Regions from separate parts of the Stenotrophomonas sp. YJH_SMC_80 genome, predicted to be linked through region 1. Evidence: predicted binding sites of a transcription regulator. Region 1 holds the regulator's gene; each other region holds the start of a gene.
The links. The regulator HrcA, encoded in region 1, represses chaperone genes, less so after heat shock. The targets are predictions, from matches to a motif close to TTNGCACTCNNNNNNNNNGAGTGCNAA.

Region 1 (9,708 bases):
TGGCCGATTACCCGCAGCTGCATGTGCTGCTGGAAGAAGCGGGTCAGCCAGCGTCCGTAGGCGCCGGCACTGCCGACGATGCCGACCGTGCGCGGCGTGCGTTCGAGCAGGCCGCTCATGCCACGCGTTCGGCGCGGAAGCGCGTCCCCTCGGCCAGCGCGGCAGGCGCTGCAGCGATCACGTCGAATTCTTCAAAGCTGTTGTCCAAGGTCGCCTCCAGGGCCGCGTGGGTGCCGGCAATCGCACGCGAGATCGCCTGCTGCATCGATTCGTCGCGCAGCAGGAACGACACCACCAGCGACATCAGCACATCACCCGTACCAGCCACGTCCACCGGCAGCAGGGGCGAGGTCCAGCGCCAGGCCTCCTCGCGGCCGACAGCCAGGGTCACCAGTTCACCCGGGGTGCCGCCCACGCTGTGCGCGATCACCCAGTGCGGGCCACGGTCCAGCAGGGTGCGTGCGGCGGCGATGGCATCGGCCTCGGCGAGCGCCGGCATGCCGGTGAGGCGATTGAGTTCAAAGGCGTTCGGGGTCACCAGCCAGGCATGCGGCAGCAGGCGCCCTGCGAAGATCGCTTCCAGGCCCGGTTCCACGTAGGGGCCGGTGTGCGTATCACCAATCACCGGATCCAGGCAGTAACGCAGCTGCGGGCAGGCCGGCAGGATGTCGTCCAGCCAGTCGGCGAAGGCCGCACCGTTGGCGGTACTGCCGAAGTAGCCGGACACCAGCATCTTCGCCCGCTGCGGCAGGCCGCGCTCGTGGGTGCCCAGCAGCAGGTCGGCGAACCAGTCGGCGGGCAGCACGCGACCGCGCGTGGTGTCGTAGAACGGCGCGTTGCTGAGCAACACGGTCGGAATTTCGGCTACGCGCACGCCGAGAGCGCGCATCGGCGGCACGGCGGCGCTGTTGCCGGCGTGGCCGTAGACAAGTTGCGACTGGACCGAGATGACATCGATCGGCGACGGGCCGTCGGGCCGCTGGCGGCGGCCGTGGACCAGGTGGTTATCGAGGGATTCGCTCATGGCCGCATTCTACGCCCGGTGGGGGGTTCGGCAGGGCTTGCAGCCCTGCGCCTGCAGAATCAACGTCAACATCAAAAGCCAGAGCGGGCTATCCGTGGGATGGCGGGGCGGTGTGGGTGGTCAGGACACGCCGTAAACCCATCCATGGGGGCTCGATGGCGCCATCCATGGCGCCAACGGTCCTGCCCACCCACACCGCCCCACCTTCGACAGTTGGCCGACAGCTTCTGGTGGGTGCCGACCGTTGGTCGGCACATCTGTCGGATACCGAATGAATTCGTCCACGCATGGCGTGGCTCTACTGGCAACTGCGGCTGTTGGTAGGTGTCGTCCGTTGATCGACACGTCTGTCAAATATCGATATCCGACCCCGTGCCGACCAACGGTCGGCACCCACCAAAGCAGAACGCTGTTCCGACAGATCGCGGAAAACGGCGCGACCGAGCTACATGGACGTACTTGCAGTGTCCCCCTCAACCGGACCCACCCCGCCAATCCACGGATAGCGCGCTTTGGCTTTTGCCGTTGCCTCTGCGGGTGCAGGGCGCAGCCCTGCAAAAAGAAGCACCCCTCAGTGAACAGCAGGCCGCGACGGCGGCAGCCACGCCGCCACGATGCCGAGCAGCGGCAGGAACGCAGTCAACTGGTAGACGTACTCGATGCTGGTCTTGTCCGCCAGCAGGCCGAGCACGGCAGCACCCAGTCCACCCATGCCGAACGCAAAGCCGAAGAACAGGCCGGACACCATGCCGATGCGGTGCGGCATCATTTCCTGTGCGTACACCACGATCGCCGAGAACGCCGACGACAACACGAAACCGATCAGCACCGCCAGCACCGTGGTCCAGAACAGATCGGCATGCGGCAGCATCAGTGCGAACGGCGCAACGCCCAGGATCGAGGTCCAGATGATCGGCTTGCGGCCGATGCGATCGCCCAGCGGGCCACCCAGGAAGCCGCCGGCCGCGGACGCCACCAGGAATGCGAACAGGTGCAGCTGCGCCTGCGCCACGGGAATGCCGAAATGGTGGATCAGGTAGAAGGTGAAGTAGCTGCCGATGCTGGCCATGTAGAAGTATTTGCTGAAGATCAGCACCAGCAGGATCGCCAGCACCTTGGCCACGGTGCGCGGGGGATGGCGCGGCGCCATCGAGGCGGTGCTGGCCGGGCGCGGGGTGCCCAGGTGCAGCGCATACCAGCGGCCGACATAGGTCAGCAGTGCAATGCCGATCAGCGCGGCGCCGGCAAACCACGACGCGGCATGCTGGCCATGGGGCACGATCACGGCTGCAGCAATCAGTGGACCGAGCGCGGTACCGAAATTGCCACCCACCTGGAACACCGACTGCGCGAAGCCATGGCGGCCACCCGAGGCCAGCCGCGCAATGCGCGATGCTTCCGGATGGAAAATGGCCGAACCAATGCCGACCATCGCCGCAGCCATCAGCACCACCGCATAGTTCGGCGCGAAGCCGAGCAGCAGCATGCCGCACAGGGTCGAGGCCATGCCGATCGGCAGCGAGTACGGCGCCGGGCGACGGTCGGTGGCGGCGCCAACCAGTGGCTGGAAGATCGAAGCGGTCAGCTGGTAGGTCAGCGTGATCAGGCCGATCTGGGTGAAGCTCAGGTTGAAGCCGCCCTTGATCACTGGATAGATGGCCAGGATCAGCGACTGCATCATGTCGTTGACGACATGCGAGGTGGAAATAGCTGCCAGCACACCGGGAGCCACCGGACGTGAGGTCGTTGCGGGAGAAGCCAAGGCGGACATGGACGCAGTCAGGTTGGGGGCGAGCCACGCATGCTACGGTTGCCCTCCCCTCCCTTCTGCCGCGTTCGGGTCATGGCCTATCGCAAAAAGGACATTGCCGGCGATGTCGACCCGGCTGCGCCGTGGCGTGATGTGCCACTGCATCGTCCGGTCACCTACCGGGTTACCCAGTACCCGGCAGGCACCCATATCGCAGGCCACAAGCACCAGCGCCACCAGCTGGTCTATGCCATCTCGGGGCTGATGGTGGTGCGCTCGGAAGTCGGTCGCTGGGTCGTGCCCTCCACCCGTGCGATCTGGATGCCGGCGGGCATGGTGCACGCGGTGGACTGCATTGCCGCCGTGCACATGCGCAGCCTGTACATCGATCCGTCGTTCGCCCCGCAGTTGCCGGCCGAACCGTTCGCGGTACAGGTGGCACCGCTGCTGCGCGAACTGCTGCAGGCAGCCACCCTGATCAAGGGCGAGCACATCGAAGACAGCCGCGATGGCCGCGTGGTGCGCCTGCTGCTGGACGAACTGCATCGCATGGACGTACTGCCGCTGCACCTGCCCTCGCCCACCGACCCGCGCCTGCAGCGGATCTGCCAGCACATCCAGAAGCGCCCCGGCGACGACGCCACGCTGCAGGACTGGGCACAGGCGCTGGAAGTGGACGTGAAAACCATCCAGCGCCACTTCGCCCACGAGCTGGGCATGACCTTCGGCCAGTGGCGACAGCAGGCGCGACTGCTGGCCGCATTGGAGCGGCTGGCGGTCGGCGACAAGGTCATCGATGTCGCGCTGGCGATGGGCTACGACAGCCCCAGTGCGTTCACCAGCATGTTCAAGCGCCAGCTGGGGCAGACGCCGGCGGCGTTTTTCCGCTGATCGCAAACGAAAACGCCGGGCATGGCCCGGCGCTGCCGCTCAACGCTTCGGTTGAAAAACTCAGGACGTCATCCGGTCCCAGAAGCCCTTCACGCCATCCATGAAGGTGGCCGACTTCGGCGAATGCTTGCGTGCTTCCTCGCCGACGAAGGTGGCTTCGAACTGTTCCAGCAGCTTGCGCTGCTCAGGGGTGAGGTTGACCGGAGTCTCCACCACCACGCGGCAGTACAGGTCGCCCTCGCTGCGGCTGCGCACCGAACGCACGCCCTTGCCGCGCAGGCGGAACAGCTTGCCGGTCTGGGTCTCGGCCGGAATGCGGATCTCCGCTTCGCCGCCGAGGGTGGCCACGCGCACGGTGTCACCCAGTGCCGCCTGCGAGATGCGGATCGGCACTTCGCAGTGCAGGTCGTCGCCATCGCGCTGGAAGATCGCATGCTCGCGCACGCGCACTTCCACGTACAGGTCGCCCGGTGGCGTACCGGCCGGACCGGCTTCGCCCTCGCCCTGCAGGCGGATGCGGTCGCCGGTATCGACGCCGGCCGGCACCTTCACCGACAGCACCTTGTCTTCCTCGACACGGCCGTTGCCGTGGCAGGTCTTGCAGGGCTTGGCGATGATCTGGCCACGGCCGCCGCAGTTGTGGCAGGCCTGCTGCATGGCGAAGATGCCGCGCTGGATGCGCACCTGGCCGCGGCCATGGCACACATTGCAGGTTTCGACCTTGCCGTCTTCCGAGCCACTGCCATCGCAGTCGCCGCACTCGGCCAGGGTCGGAATCTCGATGCGGCGCTCGACGCCGCGCACGGCTTCTTCCAGGTCCAGCTCCATCACGTAGCCGATATCGGCGCCGCGACGCGCCTGGCGCGGACCACCGCCACCGCCGCCAAAGATGTTGCCGAAGATATCGCCGAAGATATCGTTCATGTCCGGGCCGCCCGGCCCGCCGCCGCCCATGCCGTGCTCGAACGCCGCGTGGCCATGGCTGTCGTACATGCGGCGCTTGTTGCCGTCGGACAGTACTTCGTAGGCTTCCTTGCACTCCTTGAAGGAGGCTTCGGCCGCCGCATCACCCGGGTTGCGGTCCGGGTGGAACTTCATCGCGCAGCGACGGTACGCCTTCTTCAGCTCGTCGTCGGTGGCGGTGCGGGCAACGCCCAGCACTTCGTAATAGTCGCGCTTGCTCATATCGTGGATCTGGTTCCGGAAAGTCGGGATTCGTCAAAGCGGAAGAGCGGAACCAGGTCCGCTCTTGCGTCGGGCGCCCCGACACGCCGGTGGGCGGTCAGGACCCTGATGCGACAACGGGACGCTGGTGGCCAGCGTCCCGTGTCGGTCCGGATCAGGACTTCTTGTCGTCCTTGACTTCGGTGAACTCGGCGTCGACCACGTCGTCCTGCGCCTTGCCGGCATTGCCGGCGTCGGCACCCGGGGCACCGCCCTGGTCGGCCGAAGCAGCGGCGAACAGCGACTGGCCAGCTTCTTCCAGCGCCTTCGACTTGGCTTCGATCTGTGCCTTGTCGTCACCCTTCATCGCGGTTTCCAGGTCGGCCAGGGCCGCCTCGACCTTGCCGATGACATCGCCGCCGACCTTGCTGCCGTGCTCGGTGATGGCGCTGCGGGTGCCGTGGATCAGGGCGTCGGCCTGGTTGCGGGCCTGCACCAGTTCCTGGAACTTCTTGTCTTCTTCGCGGTTGGCTTCCGCGTCGGCGACCATGCGCGCGATCTCTTCCTCGGACAGGCCCGAACCGGCCTTGATCTCGACCTTCTGTTCCTTGTTGGTCTTCTTGTCCTTGGCCGACACGTGCAGGATGCCGTTGGCGTCGATGTCGAAGGACACTTCCACCTGCGGCAGGCCACGCGGGGCCGGCTCGATGCCGGACAGGTCGAACTTGGCCAGCGACTTGTTGAAGCGGGCCTGTTCGCGCTCACCCTGCAGCACGTGCACGGTCACGGCCGACTGGTTGTCCTCGGCGGTGGAGAACACCTGCGAGGCCTTGGTCGGGATGGTGGTGTTCTTCTCGATGATCTTGGTGAACACGCCGCCCATGGTCTCGATGCCCAGCGACAGCGGGGTCACGTCCAGCAGCAGCACGTCCTTGACGTCGCCGCCCAGCACGCCGCCCTGGATCGCAGCACCCAGTGCCACGGCTTCGTCCGGGTTGACGTCCTTGCGCGGTTCCTTGCCGAAGAACTCGGTCACCGCCTGCTGCACCTTCGGCATGCGGGTCTGGCCGCCGACCAGGATCACTTCGCTGATGTCGCTCGAACGCAGGCCGGCATCGTTCAGGGCGACGCGGCACGGCTCGATCGACTTCTTGATCAGGTCGTCCACCAGTGCTTCCAGCTTGGCGCGGGTCAGCTTGATGTTCAGGTGCTTCGGACCCGACGCGTCAGCGGTGACGTACGGCAGGTTCACTTCGGTCTGCTGGGCGCTGGACAGCTCGATCTTGGCGCGCTCGGCAGCATCCTTCAGGCGCTGCAGGGCCAGCGGATCCTTGCGCAGGTCGATGCCCTGGTCCTTGTTGAACTCTTCAACCAGGTACTCGATGACGCGGTTGTCGAAGTCTTCGCCACCCAGGAAGGTGTCGCCGTTGGTGGCCAGCACTTCGAACTGCTTTTCACCGTCGACGTTGGCGATCTCGATCACCGAGACGTCGAAGGTGCCGCCGCCCAGGTCGTACACCACGATCTTGCGATCCTTGTTGTCGCCCTTGTCCAGGCCATAGGCCAGCGCGGCCGCGGTCGGCTCGTTGATGATGCGCTTGACGTCCAGGCCGGCGATGCGGCCGGCGTCCTTGGTTGCCTGGCGCTGGCTGTCGTTGAAGTAGGCCGGCACGGTGATGACCGCTTCGGTGACCTTCTCACCGAGGAAGTCCTCGGCGGTCTTCTTCATCTTTTCCAGCACCTTGGCCGAGATTTCCTGCGGAGCCATCTTCTTGCCGTCGCTGGTGGCCACCCAGGCGTCGCCATTGTCATGGGCCAGGATGCTGTACGGGACGTGCGCGATGTCCTTCTGCACTTCGGCGTCGGTGAACTTGCGGCCGATCAGGCGCTTCACCGCGTAGAAGGTGTTCTTCGGGTTGGTCACGGCCTGGCGCTTGGCCGAGGCGCCGACCAGGACTTCGCCGTCCTTGGTGTAGGCGACGATCGACGGGGTGGTGCGATCGCCTTCCGAATTCTCGATGACGCGGGCCTTGCCGCCGTCCATGATCGCCACGCACGAGTTGGTGGTGCCGAGGTCGATACCAATGATCTTGCCCATGGGGGAGACTCCTGAGGATGCTTGTTGGTGTCAGTCCGGCCGTTCGGCCGGTGGATGAATACGATGTGGGGGAGGCTCGTGGAACATTCAAGCCGTCTCCCGAACGCTGTGTTCAGCGCCTGGAAAACCTTGCCAGGCATGGCCTGGCACAACCGGGACCGGGCAAAGCCCGGCCTGGTCCATCAATCGGCGGCCACCACCACCAGCGCCGGCCGCAGCAGGCGCTCGTTGAGCAGGTAGCCCTTCTGGAACACGGTCACCACGCTGCCCGGGGCGGCGCCCGGCGTCGGCACCTGGCTGATGGCCTGGTGGTGTTCCGGGTTGAACGGCTGGCCGATGGGGTCCAGCAGGACCAGTCCGTTGTCGGCGGCCACCTTCAGCAGCTGCTTGTAGGTCAGCTCCAGGCCTTCGCGCAGCGGGTGCGGGTCGTCGCCGGCGGCCTTCAGGCCGGCATCCAGGCTGTCGAACACGGGGAGCAGATCGCCCAGCAGCTTCTCGTTGGCGAACTTGCGGGCCTGTTCGATGTCACGGGCAACGCGCTTGCGCTGGTTCTCCAGGTCGGCGCGCTCACGCAGGGCATCGGCCTTGACCTGTTCGATTTCGGCGCGCAGGCGCTCGACTTCGTCGTTGACGCCGGCGGTGGCGGCCGCATCGGCGGCACTCTGCTGGGATTCGATATCTGGCTGTTCGTGGTTCATGTCTGGGTCCCTGGCGGTCAATCTCCGCCTCCACCCACCCTAGTGTGGGCGGGATGCTGCGTTTCAAGCGTCGGATGTTCCCGGCGGGCGGCCGGCTGGCGAAAACGCCGCGCCCAGTACATCGGCGGTAGCCTGGACCAGCGGGATCACGCGGTCGTAGGCCATCCGCTTGGGGCCGATCACCCCCAGCACGCCCAGCACCTGGCCATTGGCCGTGTAAGGGGCAGTGACCAGCGAGACGCCCTGCAGCGGCATCATCCCGGTCTCCTCGCCGATGAAGATGCGCACGCCGGGCGCCTGGATGGTCCGCTCCAGCAGCTGCAGGATCTCGCGCTTGCTGGAGAACAGCTCGAACAGCTCGCGCAGGCGCTCCAGGTCGGACAGGTCCTGCACCCCTATCAGGCGGGTCTGGCCGGCCACCAGCATGTCGTCGGCCGCCGGCTGCAGGGCCTGCTCGGCCAGCTCGATGCTGTGCGCCAGCAGCTGTTCCAGCTCGGAGCGGGCATCGCGCAGTTCCAGCAGCAGTCGGGTGCGGATCTCGGCCATCGGCAGGCCGGCGAAATGGGCATTGAGGTAGTTCGCGACCTGCTCCAGCTGGCCCGGCGCGAACTCCTGCCGGGTCTCGATGACGCGGTTCTGCACCTCGTTGTCGGCAAACACCAGGATCGCCAGCACCCGGCGCCCGTCCAGCGCCACAAAATCGATCTGGCGGAAGGCGAACTGCTCGCGTCGTGGTGCGCTGACCACGCCGACGAAGTGGCTCATCGCCGACAGCAGCTCCGAGGCGCTGCCGAGCAGGGCCTGGGTGCTGCCGCCGCCAGCCAGTTCCTGCCGCAACCGGGCCAGCTCGCCTTCGCCCGGCGGCTGCATCTGCAGCAGGCTGTCGACGAACACGCGGTAGCCATGCGCGGTCGGGACACGCCCGGCTGAGGTGTGCGGCGAGGCCAGCAGCCCCAGGTCTTCCAGGTCACCCAGGATGTTGCGGATGGTGGCCGGACTGACCTCCAGCCCGGCCACGCGCGCCAGCGTCTGCGAGCCGACCGGCTCGCCGTCCTGGATGTAACGCGCGATCAGCGTGCGCAGCAGATGGCGCGCACGCGGGGCAAGCTGGTCGGGAGAACCGTGCATGGAATCAACCTGTGAGACACGGACACTAGATAATGGCGGCGCATCACCTTGGCAAGTCATTGGACCTCCCTCGCCCGCGTGCTAGCGTTGCGCGGCTGCTGATACCCCCTTACCCATGCTCAGACATCTTTCGATCAAGGATTTCGCCGTCGTCCGCGCCACCGAACTGGAGTTCGGGCCAGGCATGACCGTGGTTTCAGGCGAGACCGGCGCCGGCAAGTCGCTGATGGTCGACGCGCTGGGCTTCCTGTCCGGCCTGCGCGCCGACAGCGGCGTGGTCCGCCACGGCGCCGCGCGCGCCGAGCTTTCGGCCGAGTTTGCGCTGGAGCAGCTGCAGGCTGCACGCCAGTGGCTGGCCGACAACGAGCTGGACGACGAGGAGCAGTGCCAGCTGCGCCGGGTCATCCGCGCCGATGGCGGTTCGCGGGCCTGGATCAACGGCCGCCCGGTGACCCTGGCGCAGCTGGGCGACCTGGCCTCGCTGCTGGTGGAGATCCACGGACAGCACGAACAGCAGGCCCTGCTGACGCGCCCGTCGCAGCTGGCCCTGCTCGACGCCTATGCGCGCAATGAGAACGAACGCCGCCAGGTGCGACGCGCCGCCGCGGCCTGGCAGGCATTGGTCGATGAATCGCTGGCGCTGTCGCAACAGGGCGACGTCAGTGACCGGATCGGCTTCCTGGAGCACCAGCTGCGCGAGCTGGACCGTGAAGACCTTGAGCCGGAGTCGATTGCCGCACTCGGCGCCAGCCACCGCCGCCAGGCCCATGCCAGCGCCCTGCTGAGCGCCTGCCAGGCCGCCAGCAACCAGCTCAACGGCGACGACGGCAGCTCCGCGCTGGACCTGCTGCAGCAGGTGCGCCACGAGCTGTCGCGCCTGATTGAGCACGACCCGCGCCTGGGCGAGGTGGATGGCCTGATCGAGAACGCTTCGATCCAGCTGCACGAAGCCCTG
Region 2 (9,708 bases), on a different contig from region 1:
TGTAGATCACGTCATTGCGCGCGCGCTCGGCATCATCCGGCGGGTCGGACAGGTGCCAGTCGATCAGCGTCGACAGCAGGCCCATGTAGGCCGGTGAGCTGCTGGTCTTGACGATCCTGCTGCGGTCGTCGGTCAGCTCCAGGTCCGGCTCGGACTGGCCAGTGGCTGCATCCTTGCCGCCCTCGTAGCGGATCGCCATGTACATTACCGCACGCGCCATGTCGCCCTTGCGCTTGCCCCACACCTCGAACGTGCCGGTGTTGCCGTCCGGCGTGCGCACCCAGTTGGAGTTGCCCGGATAGCCACCACTGCCGCCACCCTGGCCGTTGTTGGCCTCGGTGGCGCGCTCGCCGCAGCTGGCGTCGCACTTGCCGAACGGCTTGTTGCCACGGTCGGCGTTCCACTGTGCATCGGTCAGGTACAGCATGTGGGTGTCGGTATACGGCGCGTACGGCAGGCCCTTGTCACCCGTGGTGGTGGCAAAACCCAGCGAGTTCGGCCAGGTGTGCTCGCGGTTGTACTTCAGGCCACTGCCGCTGCCGGCGCGATCGGTCACCTTGGCGTAGCTGCGGTTGCGATACGCGTCAAGGATGCGGTTCGGGTTGTTCGGGTCCTCGTCTGCGATCTCCAGGATGGTCCAGGTACTGGTGCCCGAGCCGCTGTACGGGTAGGCGGTGTGGCCCTTGATTGTCGCGTGCAGCGAGCAGCGCAGCTGGCTCGGGCTGGAGGTGTTGACCTTGGAGTAGTAGCCGGCCGGCACACCCGGGTTGCCCGGGTCCGGATTGCCGCCGGTGCTGGCCACGGTGAAGGCGATGCGGCTGTCGGCCGCCGGGTGTGCGCCCTGCAGGTCGGTGATGCGCGCGGCGCGGATGTCGAAGCGGCAGGCTTCACCGGCCACCAGCGCGGTGTTGGTGGACAGCTTCACGCTGCGTCCGCTGGCCGGGAAGGTCAGCGGCACGCTGCCGGAGGTACCGCAGCTCAGCGCGAACGCGCCGCTGGCCAGGTTCACCGTCTCGCTGAACACCACTTCCAGATCGGCCGCGGCCGGGAAGGTGCTGCTGCCCTGCGCCGGGGTGGTGGTGGACACCGACGGCGGCGTGTTCGGGCCCGGGGTGCCGCCGCCACTGAAGGTCTGGCCGTTGTTGCAGCTGCCGAAGGTCTGCCTGGCCGACTCGGCCCAGGTGAAGTGGGCGTACTGGCTGCCGCTGCCGGTCAGCTGCAGCGAGGTGCCCGGCGCCGTGCTGTTGGTCTCGGCCACCGGAATGTTCTGGCTGGTCATGCCGGCGGCAGGGCCACCGGAGGCGGTGATGGCGCCCTCGTAGCTGAGGAACTGGACCACCTTGCCGCTGGCGTCGACCAGGGCGATGCCGTCGTTCGGGCCGTTCTGGATGCCGTTGGTCGGGTAGTTGACCACGGCGATGCTGGCGCTGCCGCAACCGGCGGCGGTGCCGGCCGGGACCGGGTTGTTGGCGTAGACCGTGGCGGCCGAAGGATTGCTGCCGTTGTAGAGGTAGAGGCGGTAGCCGGACAGGTCTTCACCTGCGGTAGCGACCACTTCGATGGCTTCGCCGACGTCACCGGCGGCGGTGCTGTCGTCGTAGTGCAGTTCGTTGATGAAGACCTCGGCCTGGGCCGGCGCCGCGGCCAGTGCCAGCAGGCAGGCGGCGGCAAGCGGGGACAGCAATCGCATCGACTACTCCTTGTGATTGGGAATGCCTGACCGAGCCTAAGGCCGATCCAGTGACACTTTGTCGTAAATGAACGTCAGATATCTGACAGTGCGACGCTTGTCACCGAAATTGTCCAGGACCGACGCCTTGGCCGAGGCGCGCGGGTGGAAAAATTTTTTCATTCCGCCCTTGAAAGGGGGCGGCGGGGCTCCATCTCTGCCCTGCTCCCGACGTTGTCGGGTTTCTTCACGTGCGGTTCTGGCACTCGCCTGGGGTGAGTGCTAACATCGCCGGACTTTTTTAGACCAATCAATCACTTAAGAGGTCTCCTATGAGCATCAAGCCGCTGCACGACCGCGTTGTGGTCAAGCCGATCGAAGCCGACGAAATCTCCGCCGGTGGCATCGTCATCCCCGACTCGGCCAAGGAAAAGTCCACCAAGGGTGAGGTCGTGGCCGTCGGCCCGGGCAAGCCGCTGGACAACGGCAACGTGCGCGCGCCGTCGCTGAAGGTCGGCGACAAGGTCATCTATGGCCAGTACGCCGGCAGCTCGTACAAGAGCGAAGGCGTCGAATACAAGGTCCTGCGCGAAGACGACGTGCTCGCCGTCATCGGCTGAGCCTCGGCGCGACCTGTTTCAACCTGATCCCAAACTCCCAGCCGCCGGGCACCGTCCGGCGCTACCAATGAGGTAAATGCAATGGCTGCCAAGGATATTCGTTTCGGTGAAGACGCCCGTTCGCGCATGGTGCGCGGCGTCAACGTTCTCGCCAATGCCGTCAAGGCCACCCTGGGCCCGAAGGGCCGCAACGTCGTGCTGGAAAAGAGCTTCGGCGCCCCGACCATCACCAAGGACGGCGTCTCCGTCGCCAAGGAAATCGAACTGGCTGACAAGTTCGAGAACATGGGCGCGCAGATGGTGAAGGAAGTTGCTTCGCGCACCAACGACGATGCCGGCGACGGCACCACCACCGCCACCGTGCTGGCCCAGGCCCTGATCCGCGAAGGCGCCAAGGCCGTTGCCGCCGGCATGAACCCGATGGACCTCAAGCGCGGTATCGACAAGGCCGTTTCGGCCGCCGTCGCCGAGCTGAAGAACATCTCCAAGCCGACCGCCGACGACAAGGCGATCGCCCAGGTCGGTACCATCTCGGCCAACTCGGACGAGTCGATCGGCCAGATCATCGCTGACGCGATGAAGGAAGTCGGCAAGGAAGGCGTCATCACCGTTGAAGAAGGCTCGGGCCTGGACAACGAGCTGGACGTGGTCAAGGGCATGCAGTTCGACCGCGGCTACCTGTCGCCGTACTTCATCAACAACCAGCAGTCGCAGACCGCTGACCTGGATGACCCGTTCATCCTGCTGCACGACAAGAAGATCTCCAACGTCCGTGACCTGCTGCCGGTGCTGGAAGGCGTCGCCAAGGCCGGCAAGCCGCTGCTGATCGTGGCCGAGGAAGTTGAAGGCGAAGCGCTGGCCACCCTGGTCGTCAACACCATCCGTGGCATCGTCAAGGTCGTGGCCGTCAAGGCCCCGGGCTTCGGCGACCGTCGCAAGGCGATGCTGGAAGACATGGCCGTGCTGACCGGCGGCACCGTGATCTCCGAAGAAGTCGGCCTGTCGCTGGAGAAGGCCACCATCAAGGACCTGGGCCGCGCCAAGAAGGTGCAGGTCTCCAAGGAGAACACCACCATCATCGACGGCGTCGGCGACAAGGCCAACGTTGATGCACGCGTGGCGCAGATCAAGACCCAGATCCAGGACACCTCCTCGGATTACGACCGCGAGAAGCTGCAGGAACGCGTGGCCAAGCTGGCCGGCGGTGTTGCCGTGATCAAGGTCGGCGCCTCGACCGAAATCGAAATGAAGGAAAAGAAGGATCGCGTCGACGACGCCCTGCACGCCACCCGTGCGGCCGTTGAAGAAGGCGTGGTTCCGGGCGGCGGCGTTGCCCTGGTCCGCGCGATCACCGCGCTGGCCGGCCTGAAGGGCGCCAACGAAGACCAGAACCACGGCATCCAGATCGCCCTGCGTGCGATGGAAGCCCCGCTGCGCGAGATCGTTGCCAACGCCGGTGACGAGCCGTCGGTCATCATCAACAAGGTCAAGGAAGGCACCGGCAGCTTCGGCTACAACGCCGCTACCGGCGAGTTCGGCGACATGCTGCAGTTCGGCATCCTGGACCCGACCAAGGTGACCCGTTCGGCGCTGCAGAACGCGGCCTCGATCGCTGGCCTGATGATCACCACCGAAGCCATGGTTGCCGAAGCTCCGAAGAAGGACGAGCCGGCCATGGGCGGCGCCGGTGGCATGGGCGGCATGGGTGGCATGGGCGGCATGGACTTCTAAGGTCCACGCCCGCGTCGGACGTTGCCGGCCCTGGCCGGCGCGTCTCCCCGATGCAAGGAAAAACCCCGCCGCGAGGCGGGGTTTTTTTGTTGTCCGGTTGCCGCCATGGCGCCGCGTCGCTACGCTCGCAGGACCATGCCTACCTCGTTCATCGTCGTCGACGACTTCCTCTCTCCAGCCGATGCACACGGCCTGCGCCAGGCCGGGCTGGGCCTGACCTACCCGGCGCAGGAGGGGGCATTCCCCGGGCGTAATTCGCTCGAACGGCTGGAGCTGGACGGCCTGTCCGAGGCCGCGTCGCGGTTGGTCAACGAGCCGCTGCGGCCGGTCAATCCGTTGCAGTCGCACGGCAAGTTCCGGCTGACCCTGGCCAGCGATGTGGGTCGCGCCAAGGTGCACACCGACCATTCGCACTGGTCCGGCATCCTCTACCTCAGCGCCCCGGAGCACTGCGAAGGGGGTACCGAGTTCTTCCGCCATCGCCGCACCAACACCGAGCGCATGGCGCTGAACGCCCACGAGCTGGCTGCGCTGGGCTACGCCAACGGCGGCGACATGCATCGGGACATCATCGAGCGCGACAGCGTCGACGACAGCCAGTGGGAAATGACCATGCGCATCCCGATGCGCTTCAACCGCCTGGTGCTGCTGCGCCCGTGGTTCTGGCATACCGCCGGCCCGGCCTTCGGCGACCGGCCGGAGAATGGGCGGCTGGTCTACCTGATGTTCTTCGAGCAGGCGCGTTGAAGGGAGGTCATCCACGCATGGCGTGGATCTACTTCACGAATGCCTTTGCTGCGCCGTACTCCCACTGCCACGGTACGCCGATGTCGCCGAGCACGAAGGCCACCAGCGCCGGGAAGGTCGCCTCGGCGCGCACATCGTTGCCCAGGATCACCACGCAGCGCTGCTGCTGCTCGACGCACACCAGCGTATTACCGACTGCATCATCGTGGCCGCCCTTGTAGAAGCCCGCGCCTTGCGGGCCACGGAACGTCACCACCCCCAGGCCGGCCGCCAGGTCCTTGCGCTGCAGCGCCTTCGGCAGCTCCGGCTGCAGTGTGGGGAACTGGCTGGCGGTGGTGATCGGCAGCTGCGGCCGCACCAGCTCCTTGCGCATCTTCGCTGACAGCCCATCGCCGCGCACGTAGCCGGCGGCGAAACGGGCCATGTCGGCGATGGTGGTATCCATCGAACCGGCCGCGCGTACGCGGCTGCGCTCATCGTGCGGCTTGGCGGTGCCCTCCATGGTCCAGCCGTCGGCCAGGTTGGTGGCGAAGTCCCCGCGCCACATCATGCTGGTGCGGGTCATGCCGAAGCGGTCGAATACCCGCTGCTGCATCAACGCACCCACATCCTCGCCCAGCCGTCCGCGTTCGATCACGAACTGCAGCAGGATCAGCCCTTCGCCGGAATAGCCGTAGCGGCTGCCTGGATCGAAGTGGAACTTCAGCCGGCCGTCCGGTTCAAGAAACCCGAAGTTGGCAAAGCCACTGGCGTGGTTGAGCAGCAGGCGAGGGGTGAGCTGGCGCCAGCGCGCATCATCGGCCAGCACGCGGTAGTCGGCGTACTTCTTCGTTTCGGGCGGATAGTCCGGCAACGGCTTGTCCAGCGCTGTGGCGATGCTGGCATCCAGATCGATCCTGCGGTCCTGCGCCAGCTGCGCGACCAGATGGCCGAATGCCATCTTGGTCAGCGAGGCGGCGTACATCACCGTATCGGTGCGCAGTGGTTCGCCTGCGGTATTGCGCTCGCCGTAGGCGGCGACGTGCACCACCTTGCCGCCGTCGATCACCGCCAGTGCCATGCCGCGCGCCTGTGCGGCCTGCATCAACCGCTGCGCTTCGGCATCGATGCGGACCGGCGAGGGTACCGGGGGAGGTGCAGCCAGCACGGCCAGCGGGTACAGCGTCAGCAACATCAGGGCAGCACGGCACATGCGTGGAACTCCTGGTGGGGCGCACGGTGATGCTACGCCAGGCTGCCGCTGGCGTCATTGCCGGATGTCAGCTGGCCTGCGGCCGGCGCAGGCAGATCCGGGACGCGCCGGCACCGATGTCCACCTGGCCGCCGCGCATTGCATCCGCACCAAGGATCAGCGCCGGCCGGGCCTCCAGGCCGATCGCCTTGAACACTGGCAGTTCGCTGATGCGGACCTCCATCGAGGGGTGCTGCCAGCCGTTGCCGGCCATGCCGGGCAGGGTGTACAGCCAGGTTGCCTGCTTTCCGCCGCCCAGGCCTTCGGTGCCCTTTTCACGCACCCGCACCCGTGCGTCGCTGCCGTCGGTGCGCAGCCCCAGTGCGCGGGCTGCTTCGGCGTTGAGGACGGTCTGCGCGGCACCGGTGTCGACCACGGCGATGGCGTCCACCGCGGGCGCGCCCAGTGCAAGCATGATGAAACCGAACTGGCGCAGGCCGTCAGTGCGTCCGGGCAGCGCATTGGGCTGGCAACCCGGTCCTTCCAGGTTCAATCCGCCGGGTGTCCACAGCGCCAGTTGATTGCGGCCGAAGTCCCAACGGGTGTCCCAGCGTCCGGTCAGATCGTTGCCGATCAAGCCGTCAATGGCCGGATCATCGTCCTTCGGCAACGACGACAGATCGACCTTCATGGCTTGGGCCTGCAGCTGCCAACTGCCCAGCTGCCAGGACGTTCTGCGTATGCGCTGCAGCCGCGCGGAGGCTGCACTTGCCCCTTGGGCCTGCGATACCTCCGCATCCGCATCTCCCAGACCGTAGCGCCGCACGACGCGGTCATCGACCAGCGTGGCGCCTGCCGCGCTGTCGACCACGAAGCGCAGCGGTTCGGCACGCCCGTCCAGCGACACGGCCACGGCCGGATGACCGCCCTGCATCCACATCGGCAGGATGTGTTCGGGGGAATCGGACGCCAGCGCAGCCAGCGGGGCAGCAAGCAGGACGAATGGGATGAGGCGCAAGGCAGGTCTCCGCAGTGATCATGGGTGACCATTGGCGCGCAGCGGCGTATCGCGGGAACATCGGCGTTGATACCGTCCTGATACAGACCTGCCTGATACTGCCTGCATGACGACTCCCGCCCGTGTCATCGTTGTCGATGACGACGCCAGCATCCGTGATGCCATCGCCGATTGCCTGTTGCTGCATGGCTACCAGGTACGGGTGGCAGCGGACGCGACGGCGCTGGACGTGCTGCTGCAGGTCGATCGCCCGGACGTGATCATCCTCGACTGGATGATGCCCGGTGAGGATGGCCTGTCGGTCTGCCGCCGGCTGCAGGCACGGGCCATTCCGATCCTGATGCTGTCGGCGATGGGCAGCGCACCGGACAGGGTGATCGGCCTGGAGATGGGCGCGGACGACTACCTGGCCAAGCCGTTCGACCCGCGCGAGCTGCTGGCGCGGGTACGCGCGCTGCTGCGCCGGCAGGACAAGCTGCGCGCGCAGGTAGCCAGTGAACTGCGCTTTTCTGGTTGGCGGTTGCTGCCGGAACAACGTCGCCTGCTGGCGCCGGATGGGAACGAGCTGGTGCTCAGCCGTGGTGAATTCAGCCTGTTGCTGGCGCTGGCCGAACGCCCCGGGCGGGTGCTGGGGCGCGAGCAGCTGCTGCAGCTGAGCCGTGGCGAACCGAGTGACAGCGTCGACCGCGCGGTCGACCTGGCGATCAGCCGCCTGCGCCGCAAGCTCGGGCAGGCCTCACCCGGTGCGGAAGCCCTGGTGCAGACATCGCGTGGCGAAGGCTATCGCTTCCACGCCGAGGTACAGGTGCTGTGAACAGCCGGTGGCCGACCGCGCGTTGGATCACGATGCTGGCCCTGGCCAGCCTGCTGCTGGCGACACTGGTCAGCGTGGCCGTGGTTGGCTGGATGCCTCGGCCCGCGCCGCCACCGATGCGGTTGGACCAGGCCGTGCAGGTGCTGCGGGGGGAGCAGGCCGCGGCACCACTGGGCCTGCATCTGGCGACGCAGGATGCGCCACCAAAGGGCAGTGCCAGTGACTGGCTCACCCAGTTGGCGGCGCTGCAGATGGGTTTGCCGGCGAAGGAGGTGCGCCTGGTCTGGAGCGGACAGGGCAAGGCGCCTGATGTGCAGGTCATCGAAGGCGGCGAGGTGCTCGACGGCACGGCGCGGGTCGGTGTACTGAAGGCGCAGGCCGCGCTGCTGACCGCGATGCAATGGCCGCCGTTTGAACTGGGCGTGCGCCAGGCCGATGGCCGCTGGCGGGTGGTCGGCAGCGATCACAGTGATCTGGCAGCTTGGCGGCGACAGGTGATACTGGCGCTGCTGGGCGGTGCCGTGTTGCTGGCGCCGCTGGCGGCGTGGGCATCGATCCGGCTGGGGCGTCCACTACGACGCTTGGCCGATGCCAGTGCACGTGTGGACCTGCAAGCCGACACGCCCCTGCCGGATGATGGCCCGCGCGAGGTACAGATGCTGGCCGCCGCGATCGGCACCGGTCGAGAGCGCCTGCGTGCGCAGGCCCAGGACATGACCCATATGCTGGCTGCAGTGGCGCACGACCTGCGCACACCATTGACCGGCCTGCGACTGCGCGCCGAGTTCGCGCCCACACCACAGGCGGCCCGGATGGTGGCGGACATCGAGCGCATGGACACGATGATCGAGCAGGTGCTCGATTACGCACGCGGCGAATTGCAGCCGTTGCAGATGCGCCCGCTGGATCTGGCCGCGCTGCTGGAGGAGTGCGTGCAGGCAGCGTTGCTGCGCGGTGTCGAGATCTCCATCCAGGGGCCGGACAGTCTGCCCTGGCACGGCGACGCGCTGCTGCTTCGGCGCGCGTTCGACAACCTTATCGACAATGCCGATCGCTATGCCGGGGCGGTGGAACTGCGGCTTGCCGTGGTTGAGCGAGGGGTCCAGCTGGAGGTGATGGATCGGGGCCCAGGTATCGCCGAGGGCGACCGAGTACGCCTGCTGCAACCGTTCCAGCGCAGCGAGCGTTCTCGTAGTCGCACCACCGGTGGAGCGGGACTTGGGCTGGCAGTGGCCGCCAATGTGGCGAGGCGGCACGCGGGCGAACTGCAGCTGCTGCACCGGGAGGGCGGCGGGCTGGTTGCGTGCCTGCTGCTGGGAAAGTTCACCTGATATCGGCTGTGGTTTACAGGCAGCGGCTGTTCGGCTGTATGATTAGGCGCCTAACCATATCACGTGCGTGAGATGATCGAAGCCAAGCACCATGCCCTGATCGAGGAAGCGCAGCGACGCGGTCACGCCAACATCGCGCCGCTGCGCCTGTGTTTCCAGCTGCTCTCGCTGTCCTTGTCGATCGATCGCGACTGCGCCGCGCGGCTGGCACCGCATGGGCTCAGCGAGGGTCGCTTCATCGTGCTGTTCCTGTTGCACGGGGCCGGTGGCGCACTGCCGCCGCATGTGCTGGCCGAGCGCGCCGGCGTGACCCGCGCCACCATCAGCGGCCTGCTCGATGGCCTGCAGCGCGAAGGCCTGCTGCAGCGTCGCAACGATGACGGGGATGGCCGCCGCCTGCAGATCGTGCTGACCGCACCGGGAAAGCGTTTGGCCGAATCGCTGTTCGAGCAGCACACGCAATGGATCGGTGGGCTGTTCAACGGCCTGGATGCTGATGAACAGCAGCAGCTGTCACAGCTGGTGCACAAGGTCTGGCAGCACACGGACGCCGGGCGGGAATCCGCAGCATGAGCACGGCCATTCCTGCGGAACGCCGGCAAGCACT
Region 3 (9,708 bases), on a different contig from region 1:
AGTCAAGATAACGTTTCCAGTTCTCGAAGAGACGCGCAACATTCTGCTCATGTGAGTGCGCAGTCGGATCATACCCATCAGAAGCTGGCATGTACCTGACAAAGCTCTCCAGAGACTCCGGGTAATCAAAATCAGCGTAGATCCTCTCAACCTCTCCGAGCGGATCAGCAATCTCATCGCGCTTGGCGTAAGCGTCCGCGAGAAATGCAACAAGCCATCTTCTGAGAATCTCATCCTCGTTTGAGTTCTTATCGAATGCCGCCAACTGCGCAGCTACGCTATTACGCTCATCGGGAAAAGCCCCTTCAAGTCTTTCAATCAAGGCGTTCAGATTGAACTTCTCTTCCAGTTCCTTCTGCTCCGACGCGCAGTGCTTCACAACCTCAAAGTCAATCAGATGGCGCCCCAGTGCCCACGCCACCTCGGTCTGACTCCAGGGTCCATAGGGCTGAATACAGTCATACGTTCTCATGTAGACACTCACTTCTTGTTTGGTATTCCGTTCATGCTGCCACCTTCCACAAATCTTTGATGGGTCAAGTCGCCAGCCTTGTCGACTATGTATTCAAATCGACCGGCCTTTCCATTGAGTTCACCTGGCAGCTGAGTCAGAGTGCGGACCACGCCGTCACCCCCTGTCAATGGAGTATGAACACCCGCTTCTGCAGCGGTCTCTCGCATGAAGGTCGCCGAATTGTGCCCAGCGTCGGCTTTGAGTGCACTTCCCACAGGTCGGGAATTCAAAAGTGCCCGACCTTCAACACTCAGAACTTTGGATGCCGCCACACCTGCTCCACCGGCACCTGTAACTCCTGCGATATCAGCAGCGATACTGGTAGCTGCTGATACGACACTTGGATTGGCCATCGCAACCATGCCAGCTTCGATCAGCACTGGGGCAGCCATTGCCGCTGTAACAGCGATTGCGGCCGGTCTCATCGGCTCGTATACGGCGCCATTTCCGGCAGCAATATCCCTCCGATGCCGCTCAACGAATCGCTCTGCGGCCTGCCTTCCATCCGCATCGACGAACCTGTAGGGATTCCCGTTCGCGTACCGATACCTATTGAACTGCTCAACTGGCTTTTGGTGAGCGGTGACTGGGTCCACTGACAAAAACACACCCAGTTGTGGATCCATGTAGCGCTGTTGCATGTAGCTCAGCCCTGTGGCCGAGTCGCTCACATGTCCGGCGTACCCAGGTCCATCCGTGACCTGACCGCCTACCACGGCCCCGTAGGGCTCGTAGTCATATCGTTTGATGACGTTGCCGTTGGCATCGCTTTCGGCCACAACCGAGCCGAGGGCATCAGTGTGAATGTATGTGATCGTTGTCTGGGCGATTGCGGATGGTGACAGGCCAAGGCCCATCAGCAGCAAGCAGCACAGCCAGGCGCCTATAACACCAAGCTTGCGAGTTCGATCTTCAAATGCCCCGAAGCGGGTCGACACACCGCCTGCAGTTCCCCCGAACCTGCGCATCATTCCAATCCATGAAAGAGCCTTGAAGCAAGGCTTGGCATTCATAGCACAGGAAGGCAGTCATCGGAGTCCAACTCCAGGACTGAGGCCAAAATGACCATTCTGAATTGGACCAAGCCCTGGGCTATAAACCTCGCGAGGGATTGAACGGCCACCGGAAGCGCATGACTGCCAGCCATGGGCTGGTACTACTGAATCCGCCGATCAGCGGCCGGCATTACCAACTGCCATGCTGGCCAAACGAAAAGCCCCGACCAACGCCGGGGCTTTTCATCAGAACGCGTTCCGGAAATAGGAACCGAACCTAAGATCTATGCCTTACGCGGTGAACAGCGCCTTCATCTTCTTCAGCGCGTTCGCCTCAACCTGGCGGATGCGCTCGGCGGACACGCCGTACTCGTCGGCCAGCTCCTGCAGCGTCACCTTGCTGTCGGCGTCCAGCCAGCGACGGCGGATGATGTCGCGCGAGCGGGCATCCAGTTCGGCCAGGCCTTCGCGCAGCAGCTGCATCTGGTTGTCTTCGCTGTCCTCGCGCTCGTAGGCCATCGACGGGTCTTCGTCATCGGCAACCAGGAACGCAGCCGGCGACGGCGGTGCGTGTTCGTTGTCCTCGTCGGTCGGCGCGTCGAAACCGATATCGCGGCCGGACAGGCGCGACTCCATTTCCATGACCTCTCGCTCGGACACGTTCAGGTCCTTGGCCACCGCGCTCACTTCCGCCGCGTTCATCCAGCCCAGGCGCGTCTTCGACTTGCGCAGGTTGAAGAACAGCTTGCGCTGCGCCTTGGTGGTGGCGACCTTCACGATGCGCCAGTTCTTCAGGATGAACTCGTGCATCTCTGCACGGATCCAGTGCACGGCGAAGGAGACCAGGCGCACGCCCATGTCCGGGTCGAAGCGCTTGACCGCCTTCATCAGGCCGATGTTGCCTTCCTGGATCAGATCGCCCAGGGCAAGGCCGTAGCCGTTGTAACCGCGGGCCACGTGCACCACGAAGCGCAGGTGCGAGTGCACCAGCTCGCGGGCGGCGTCCAGATCGTTGCCGTCGCGGAAGCGACGGGCCAGGTCCTGTTCGTCATCGACCGACAGCACCGGGATCTGGTGCACGGCACCGATGTAGGCGTCCAGCGAACCGAGCGCACTGGGAATCGGGAGATTGTTTGCCACAAGGGCAGTAGAGGTGTTCTGGCTCATAGGCACCCATCTTAGCAGTCCGGGATTTGGACTGCTAAAGGAGGAAAAAGTTCCAGCATCCTATTGATGCAACACTGGTCCCAAACAGAGCCCTACCGTAGCGCGATTTGATGACAGTGGCGAGCGCGCTTTTCGGGATTCACAATCCCTTGGAATTCAAGCGATTACCTGCCGGAAACCGGCCGATTCCGGTCAAGCGGAGCTGAACGGGCCGTTCTGGAGGCCCATTCAGGCCAGGGAACGTTGTCCGGCGTTCAGGCCCGGCCGCCAGCCGGCGCTCAGAGCACCGAGCGCGGCGGCAGCGACCAGTCGATCGGGGCTTGGCCGCGACGCTGCAGGTACTCGTTGGCCATCGAGAAATGGCGGCAGCCGAGGAAGCCACGATGGGCCGACAGCGGCGACGGATGCGGGGCCTTCAGAACGCGATGGCGACGGGTATCAATGACCTTGCCCTTCTGCTGCGCGTAGGCACCCCAGAGCATGAACACCAAGCCTTCGCGTTCGCGGTTGAGCACGTCCACCACGTGATCGGTGAAGCCTTCCCAGCCACGGCCCTGGTGTGCGCCGGCCTTGCCCTCCTCCACCGTCAACACGGCATTGAGCAGCAGCACGCCGCGCTGCGCCCACGGGATCAGGCAGCCGTGGTCCGGGCGCGGGATACCGAGATCGCTCTCGATTTCCTTGTAGATGTTCAGCAGCGACGGCGGCACCGGCACGCCCGGCGGCACCGAGAAACTCAGGCCATGCGCCTGGCCACGGCCGTGGTACGGGTCCTGGCCGAGGATCACCACCTTCACCTGCTCGAATGGCGTGGCGTCGAACGCGGCGAAGATCTGCGGGCCGGGCGGGAATACCGCCGCGCCACTGGCCTTGCGCTGGCGCAGGAAGCTGGACAGCTCGCGCATCTGCGGCTGCAGGAGGTAATCGCCGACATGCTGCTTCCAGCTCGGTTCCAGCTGGATCGTCGGGGTGTCCGCTACTTCATCAACCATTGCACCACTTCATCGAATCAGGGGTCCATCGTTCAACCGGGCCAGGCGCAACTGGAACAGCACCTTGGTGACCAGCAGCCGTTCTTCGATCGGCTTGAGTACCAGGTCGTTGGCGCCGGACTGCAGCAGCCCGGTCTGGTTGTGCGGGTTGCCGTCGCCGGTCATCACCAGCACCGGCAGGCGGCGCTTGCCGTAACCGAAGTCCACGCGCACGCGCTGCACCACGTCGCGGCCGCTCAGTTCGCCCTTCAGGGTGACGTCGGTCAGCACCAGGTCGATGCGATGGCGGCTGCGGCCCAGCGACTCGGCGGTGAGCAGGGTGAACGCCTCTTCGGCGCTGACCACGTGCAGCACGTTCAACTGCTGGCGTTCGAGCATGCGCTTGGTGGCCTCGGCCACCACGCGGCTGTCCTCGATGTAGAGGATGGTCGCGCCGGGAATGGTCTGCGGCTGCACATAGCCGCGGATGAAGGTCGCCAGCGCCTCGTGGCCCAGCGCCTTGTCGAAATAGTCGGTGACGTACTCGGTGAAACGACGCTGCTCCAGATGCTGCTGGGCATCGCCGGACACCACGATCACCGGCACGTAGGCCTGGCCGGCCGCTTCGCGGATCATCCGCGCCAGCGCCAGGCCGTCGCCATCACGCAGGGTCAGCGAGGTGGTCACCAGGTCCACCGGGCCCTGCGCCAGCGCCTGCTGCGCATCCTCGATGCTGTCGCAGCCAATCACCTCCACGCCCGGCAGGTCGCGCTGCAGGACGTCGGCGATCAGCTTGCGGACCAGCTTCGAGCCATCGACCACCATCACCCGCGTCGCGGGCCCTTCAAGGTGCTTCAGCGCTTGCGGTTGCATGCCGGTCTCAGGTGTCGGTCGGTCGGGTCTGGCGCAGGAAGTGGCCGGTGACCAGCCACGCACCCAGCCAGCCCAGCAGCAGCGTGCCGAGCAGGACCAGGCCACCGTGCAGCAGGTCCAGGCCGTGCAGCACGAACGGGCTGCCGTAGCTGCGCGAGAGTTCGGCCAGCGGCACGCGCAGCGCGGCACCGGCGGCGCCGATCAGGGCCAGCGCAACCGCGCCGGCGCCCAGGCCATACCACGCACCCAGGTACAGGAACGGGCGGCGGATGAAGCCATCACTGGCGCCGAGCAGCTGCAGCACGCCGATCTCTTCGCGGCGGGCCTGGATGTCCAGGCGCACGGTGTTGCCGACCACCAGCGCGGCACCGACGCCGAGCAGGACCGACAGCACCTGCACCAGCCGCGCGCCGAACGCCAGCCAGGCATCCAGGCGCTGACGCCACAGTGCATCGTGCTGCACCAGGTCGGCCTCGGGCAGGCTCTCCAGCGCGCGTGCCAGGCGCGCGTCGTCCTTGCCCTGGCCGGGGGTGATCACCAGCAGCGAGGGCAGCGGGTTGTCATTGAGTGCGTCGATCGCCTCGCCGAGGCCGGCGTCGCGCAGTTCCTGCAGGCCCTGCTCGGGCGTGCGCACGTTCACTTCGGCCACGTCGTCGCGGTCGCGCAGCTGGCCGGCCAGGCGCAGCGCGCCGGGGCCATCGACGTTGCCCTTGAGGAACACATTGATGTCGCGCGACTGCTGCACGCTGCCAGCGAACTGCTTGAGGTTGTCCAGCGCGATCGACAGGCCCAGCGGCAGGGCCAGTGCCAGCGCCATGACCATCACCGTCAGCAGGGTCGCCCACGGCTTGCGGCAGGCACGGCCGAGGCTGAACACCACGCTGTGCGCGTGGTGCTGGAACCAGACGCCCACGCGCGAGGGGGCGGCGGCTTCGCTGTTTTCGTTCTTCGCCATGCGTTACTCCGCCAGGTCCTGCGGCGAGATGTCATCCACCAGCCGGCCGTGGTCGAGGATCAGCACGCGCTTGCGCATGCGGCGCAGCAGCGGCAGGTCGTGGCTGACCACCAGCACGCTGGTGCCGCGCGCGGGCAGCTCGGCGAACAGGGCCATGATCTCCGCCGCCAGGGTCGGGTCGAGGTTGCCGGTCGGCTCATCGGCCACCAGCAGCTTGGGCTCACCGACGATGGCGCGGGCGATGCCGACGCGCTGCTGCTCACCGGCCGACAGCTGCGAGGGCAGCGCCTTCTCGCGGTGGCCCAGGCCCATCCGTTCCAGCACCGAGCGCACGCGCTTGCTGATGTCGCCACGGCGGGTGCCGCGCAGGATCAGCGGCAGCGCCACGTTCTCGGCGATCGAGCGGTCCATCAGCAGGCGGTGGTCCTGGTAGACCGCACCCACCGCGCGACGGTGGCGGGGCACATCGCCGCCACGCACCTTCAGCAGGTTGCGCTCGTCGAACACCACCGCGCCACGGCTGGGCCGCTCGTCCAGGTGGATCAACTTGAGCAGGGTGCTTTTGCCCGCACCGGAATGGCCGGTGACGAACAGCATCTCGCCCGGCGCGACCTCGAAGCTGACATCGGTCAGTGCCTCGTGGCCACCGGCGTACTGTTTGCTGACATTGTCGAAGCGCAGGACACTCATGCCCCGATTATGCAGGACCGGCGCGACGTCGTGGAGACGGTCACACGATCGGTAGTGCCGGCCGCTGGCCGGCAACCCACACAACTGCCGGCCAGGGTGGGTGCCGACCGTTGGTCGGCACGCCCTTGAAGCCACCCGACCAACGGTCGGGTGCTACCCGCTGATCGACAGCGCCGATCAGCTACCCGACAGCATCCGGCGGATCTTGCGGCCGATGCGGGTCAGGAACGAATCGCCGGTATCAGCAGCCGTGCGCACCGGCTTGGCCACCACCTGCACCGGCGTGACCGGGCTGGCGCCATTGCCGGCGGCGTTCTGCACGCCCTCGGCACCCTCGACCGGACGACCGTGGCGACGGCGGCGGCGCTTGCGCGGCTTGTGCTCGCCGTCCGCAGCACCTTCCGGTGCGCCTTCGGCGCGCGGCGGGCGCGGCGGACGCGGGGCCTGGGCAGCGGCGCCTTCGGCACCGGCGGCCGGCGCGGGAGCGCCCTGCTCGCCTTCCGCGCGTGGCTTGCGCGGGCCACGCGAACGGCGTTCGCCGCTGCGCTCACCGTCACGGCCACCACGGCCACCACCACCGCCGCCGGAACGGCCGCCACTGCGGCCACCGCCCCGACGCTCTTCCTCGGCGGCGCGGGCTTCGCGCGCTTCGCGGAAGATCTGGCCGACGCTTTCGTTGTCCTCGCCTTCCTCGCCTGCAGCCGGAGCCGGGCGTTCCGGGCGCGGCAGCGGGGTCAGCAGTTCCTTGGTGACCGGCTCGGACGGGATCTTCTGCTCGATATAGGCCTCGATGTCCGGCAGGCCCATGGCGTAGCGCTCGCAGGCGAAGCTGATCGCGTCGCCCTCTTCACCCAGGCGCGCGGTGCGGCCGATGCGATGCACGTAGTCTTCGGCGTCGAACGGCAGGTCGTAGTTGTAGACGTACTTGATGCCGTCGATGTGCAGGCCGCGCGCAGCCACGTCGGTGGCCACCAGGATTTCCAGCTGGCCCTTCTGGAAGCGGTTGAGCAGGCTCTCGCGCTTCTTCTGCGGCACGTCGCCGGACAGCACGCCGACGCGGTAGCCGGCCTTTTCCAGCGAACGCGCCACGCGCTCGACGAACACCTTGGTGTTGACGAAGACCATGGTGCGCGCGCCTTCGCTGCGCGACAGCAGGCCCAGCAGCAGCGGGATCTTCTCGTCGTCGGCCGGGAAGTAGATGCGCTGGCGCACGCGCGCGGCGGTGATGGTCTCGGCTTCGACCACCAGCTTCTGCGGCTCGTTCATGTGCTCGTAGGCCAGCTCCAGCACGCGGTGGCTGAGGGTGGCACTGAACAGCAGGGTCTGGCGGGTGGTGCGCTCCGGCATGCGGCGCAGCAGGAAGCGGATGTCCTTGATGAAGCCCAGGTCGAACATGCGGTCGGCTTCGTCCAGCACGCAGATCTCGCAGGCGTGCAGCGACACCACCTTGTGCTGCTTGACGTAGTCGATCAGGCGGCCCGGGGTGGCGATGATCACGTCCACGCCCTGCTGCAGCAGCTCGCGCTGCTTGTCGTAATCCACGCCGCCGTAGACCAGGGCGAAGCGCAGGCCCAGGTCGGAACCGAACTTCACCGCATCCTTGTGGATCTGGATGGCCAGCTCGCGGGTCGGGGCGAGGATCAGCGCACGCGGATCTTCCGGCTTGCGATCGGCCAGCGCCGGACGCGTCAGCAGGCGGTTCACGACAGCGACCAGGAAGGCCAGGGTCTTGCCGGTGCCGGTCTGGGCCTGGCCGGCAACATCACCGCCGGGCAGCGCGACCGGCAGGGTCAGCGCCTGGATCGGGGTGCAGCGGGTGAATCCGGCTCCTTCAAGGCCGGCCTGCAGGGCCGGGTGCAGCTCGAAGGAGGAAAAGGTCAAATCGGTCAGCGGTTTGTCGCTCATGAGTCCGTCTTGGTATGGCCGCCGGCCCGTGGGGCGGCTGGCACTTCATCGTCTAGGGGCACCGTCGCAAACTGCGGCCCCTGCGGCGGGTTGGCAGGCTGGGACCACCCGGTCCGCGCGCCGCACAATGGCCCAGTTTAACGCACTCGGGCCGGCAAACCGGAATGCCCTGTCTCACCGGATGGAGAGACGGCGCGCCTTCATCCAGCCACACGGGACTTGAACGACCCCGCCGGTCCCGCTGGTGTCGCCCGCTGCCACCCCCATCTTCGGGAAGACAGTGAAATCCGACACATACCGGGCTTCGAAGCGATCACGATACGCTGGGTTCCAGCCTGCGCCTGTCCCCGCCCTGCGATAGGGGTACACTGCCGGCCGTGAGCGTCCAGGCATCCCGCCGAACGCACCGCGGCAGTGCGCCGCGAGGCAACGACGAGGGTCGCGCCACCGGGCATGGCCCAGTTCACCCACCTCCGGCATGGCCGGGTGCAATCCAAGACGAGAAACCAAGATGAGCGACAAGGTTGTACATGTCGGCGACGCCGACTTTGATAGCGCAGTGCTGAATTCCAAGGAACCGGTGCTGGTCGATTTCTGGGCCGAATGGTGTGGCCCGTGCAAGATGATCGCCCCGGCGCTGGACGAACTGGCCGATGCCTACCAGGGCCGCGCCAAGATCGCCAAGGTCAACGTCGACCACAATCGTGCGCTGGCCGCCAAGTACCACGTGCGTTCGATCCCGTACCTGGTCGTGTTCAAGGACGGCGAGAAGGTCGGCGAGCAGATCGGTGCGGTGGGCAAGGCCCAGCTGGCCGGCCTGCTGGACAAGGCCCTGGCCTGATCCTGCTGTTTTCCGGCAGCCGCCACCCGCGGCTGCCGGCGGACGCCCTGCGTCCATGATGAATGCTGTTCCCGGCAGCCCTTGCACGGCGCCGCAGGCCGATGATAGTGTCGGCACATCCGGCCGCGTTCGCGTGCCGCACCCTCTGGACGCAGTTTCTTCCAGACCCATTCCCAACGTTCGCCGCCCCAGCCGGGCGCTCGCACCTTCAAGCGAGGAATAACGCTCTTGTCCGATAACACTTCCGAAACCGGCAGCGCCGATGCGCCCGCCGAAAAGCGCGTGCGCAAGCCCCGCGTGAGCAAGGCCGCCGCCCCGGCAGCCGCCGAAACCAGCGCCGCTCCGGCGCAGCCGACCCTGCCGCTGGCCGCCGCGCCCGAGGCACCGGCCCCCGCCCCCGCACCGAGCGCGCCCGCCGCCGAGACCCCTGCCAGCAGTGGCGGTGGCGAAGGTGGTGAGGGTCGCGAATCCGGCCAGCCGCGGCAGCAGAACCACCAGGGCGGTGGCCAGAACCAGGGCCAGAACCCGTACAACCAGAACGGCCAGCAGGGCCAGGGGCAAGGCCAGGGCAACCGCCGTGACCGCTTCCGCAACCGCCGCGACCGTGACCGTGACCGCAACAACAACCGCTTCCGCGACGACGGCATGCCCAACGACGGCGGCGAGCAGCAGCCCTTCGTGCCGCGTCCGCACGCCAACGTGCCGGAAGGCTTCCCGGTCTATTCGCTGAGCGACCTCAAGCGCATGCCGGCACAGAAGCTGCTGGAAATCGCCGAGCAGCTGCAGATCTCCGAAGG

Region 2: a site for HrcA is predicted at 1,929-1,955, ahead of AC5P99_RS19615 (co-chaperone GroES). Genes of this name have one in related genera too.
Region 3: a site for HrcA is predicted at 2,688-2,714, ahead of rpoH (RNA polymerase sigma factor RpoH). Genes of this name have one in related genera too.

The regions. Positions count from the first base shown of each region.
Region 1 covers NZ_JCAFVP010000003.1:511,035-520,742, reverse strand. The annotation lists gene AC5P99_RS08295 (prephenate dehydrogenase) at 1-119, opposite strand, end outside; gene pdxY (pyridoxal kinase) at 116-1,024, opposite strand; gene AC5P99_RS08285 (MFS transporter) at 1,596-2,795, opposite strand; gene AC5P99_RS08280 (AraC family transcriptional regulator) at 2,868-3,665, shown strand; gene dnaJ (molecular chaperone DnaJ) at 3,726-4,850, opposite strand; gene dnaK (molecular chaperone DnaK) at 5,005-6,927, opposite strand; gene grpE (nucleotide exchange factor GrpE) at 7,110-7,625, opposite strand; gene hrcA (heat-inducible transcriptional repressor HrcA) at 7,689-8,753, opposite strand; gene recN (DNA repair protein RecN) at 8,869-9,708, shown strand, end outside.
Region 2 covers NZ_JCAFVP010000018.1:43,189-52,896, reverse strand. The annotation lists gene AC5P99_RS19620 (endonuclease) at 1-1,690, opposite strand, end outside; gene AC5P99_RS19615 (co-chaperone GroES) at 2,002-2,289, shown strand; gene groL (chaperonin GroEL) at 2,371-4,020, shown strand; gene AC5P99_RS19605 (DUF6445 family protein) at 4,156-4,767, shown strand; gene AC5P99_RS19600 (serine hydrolase domain-containing protein) at 4,796-5,959, opposite strand; gene AC5P99_RS19595 (aspartyl protease family protein) at 6,027-6,956, opposite strand; gene AC5P99_RS19590 (response regulator) at 7,063-7,770, shown strand; gene AC5P99_RS19585 (sensor histidine kinase) at 7,803-9,101, shown strand; gene AC5P99_RS19580 (MarR family winged helix-turn-helix transcriptional regulator) at 9,174-9,674, shown strand; gene AC5P99_RS19575 (DNA alkylation repair protein) at 9,671-9,708, shown strand, end outside.
Region 3 covers NZ_JCAFVP010000012.1:87,203-96,910, reverse strand. The annotation lists gene AC5P99_RS17290 (DUF2247 family protein) at 1-472, opposite strand, end outside; gene AC5P99_RS17285 (RHS repeat domain-containing protein) at 481-1,527, opposite strand; gene rpoH (RNA polymerase sigma factor RpoH) at 1,801-2,676, opposite strand; gene ung (uracil-DNA glycosylase) at 2,955-3,668, opposite strand; gene AC5P99_RS17270 (response regulator) at 3,678-4,520, opposite strand; gene ftsX (permease-like cell division protein FtsX) at 4,528-5,475, opposite strand; gene ftsE (cell division ATP-binding protein FtsE) at 5,479-6,165, opposite strand; gene rhlB (ATP-dependent RNA helicase RhlB) at 6,343-8,070, opposite strand; gene trxA (thioredoxin) at 8,582-8,911, shown strand; gene rho (transcription termination factor Rho) at 9,140-9,708, shown strand, end outside.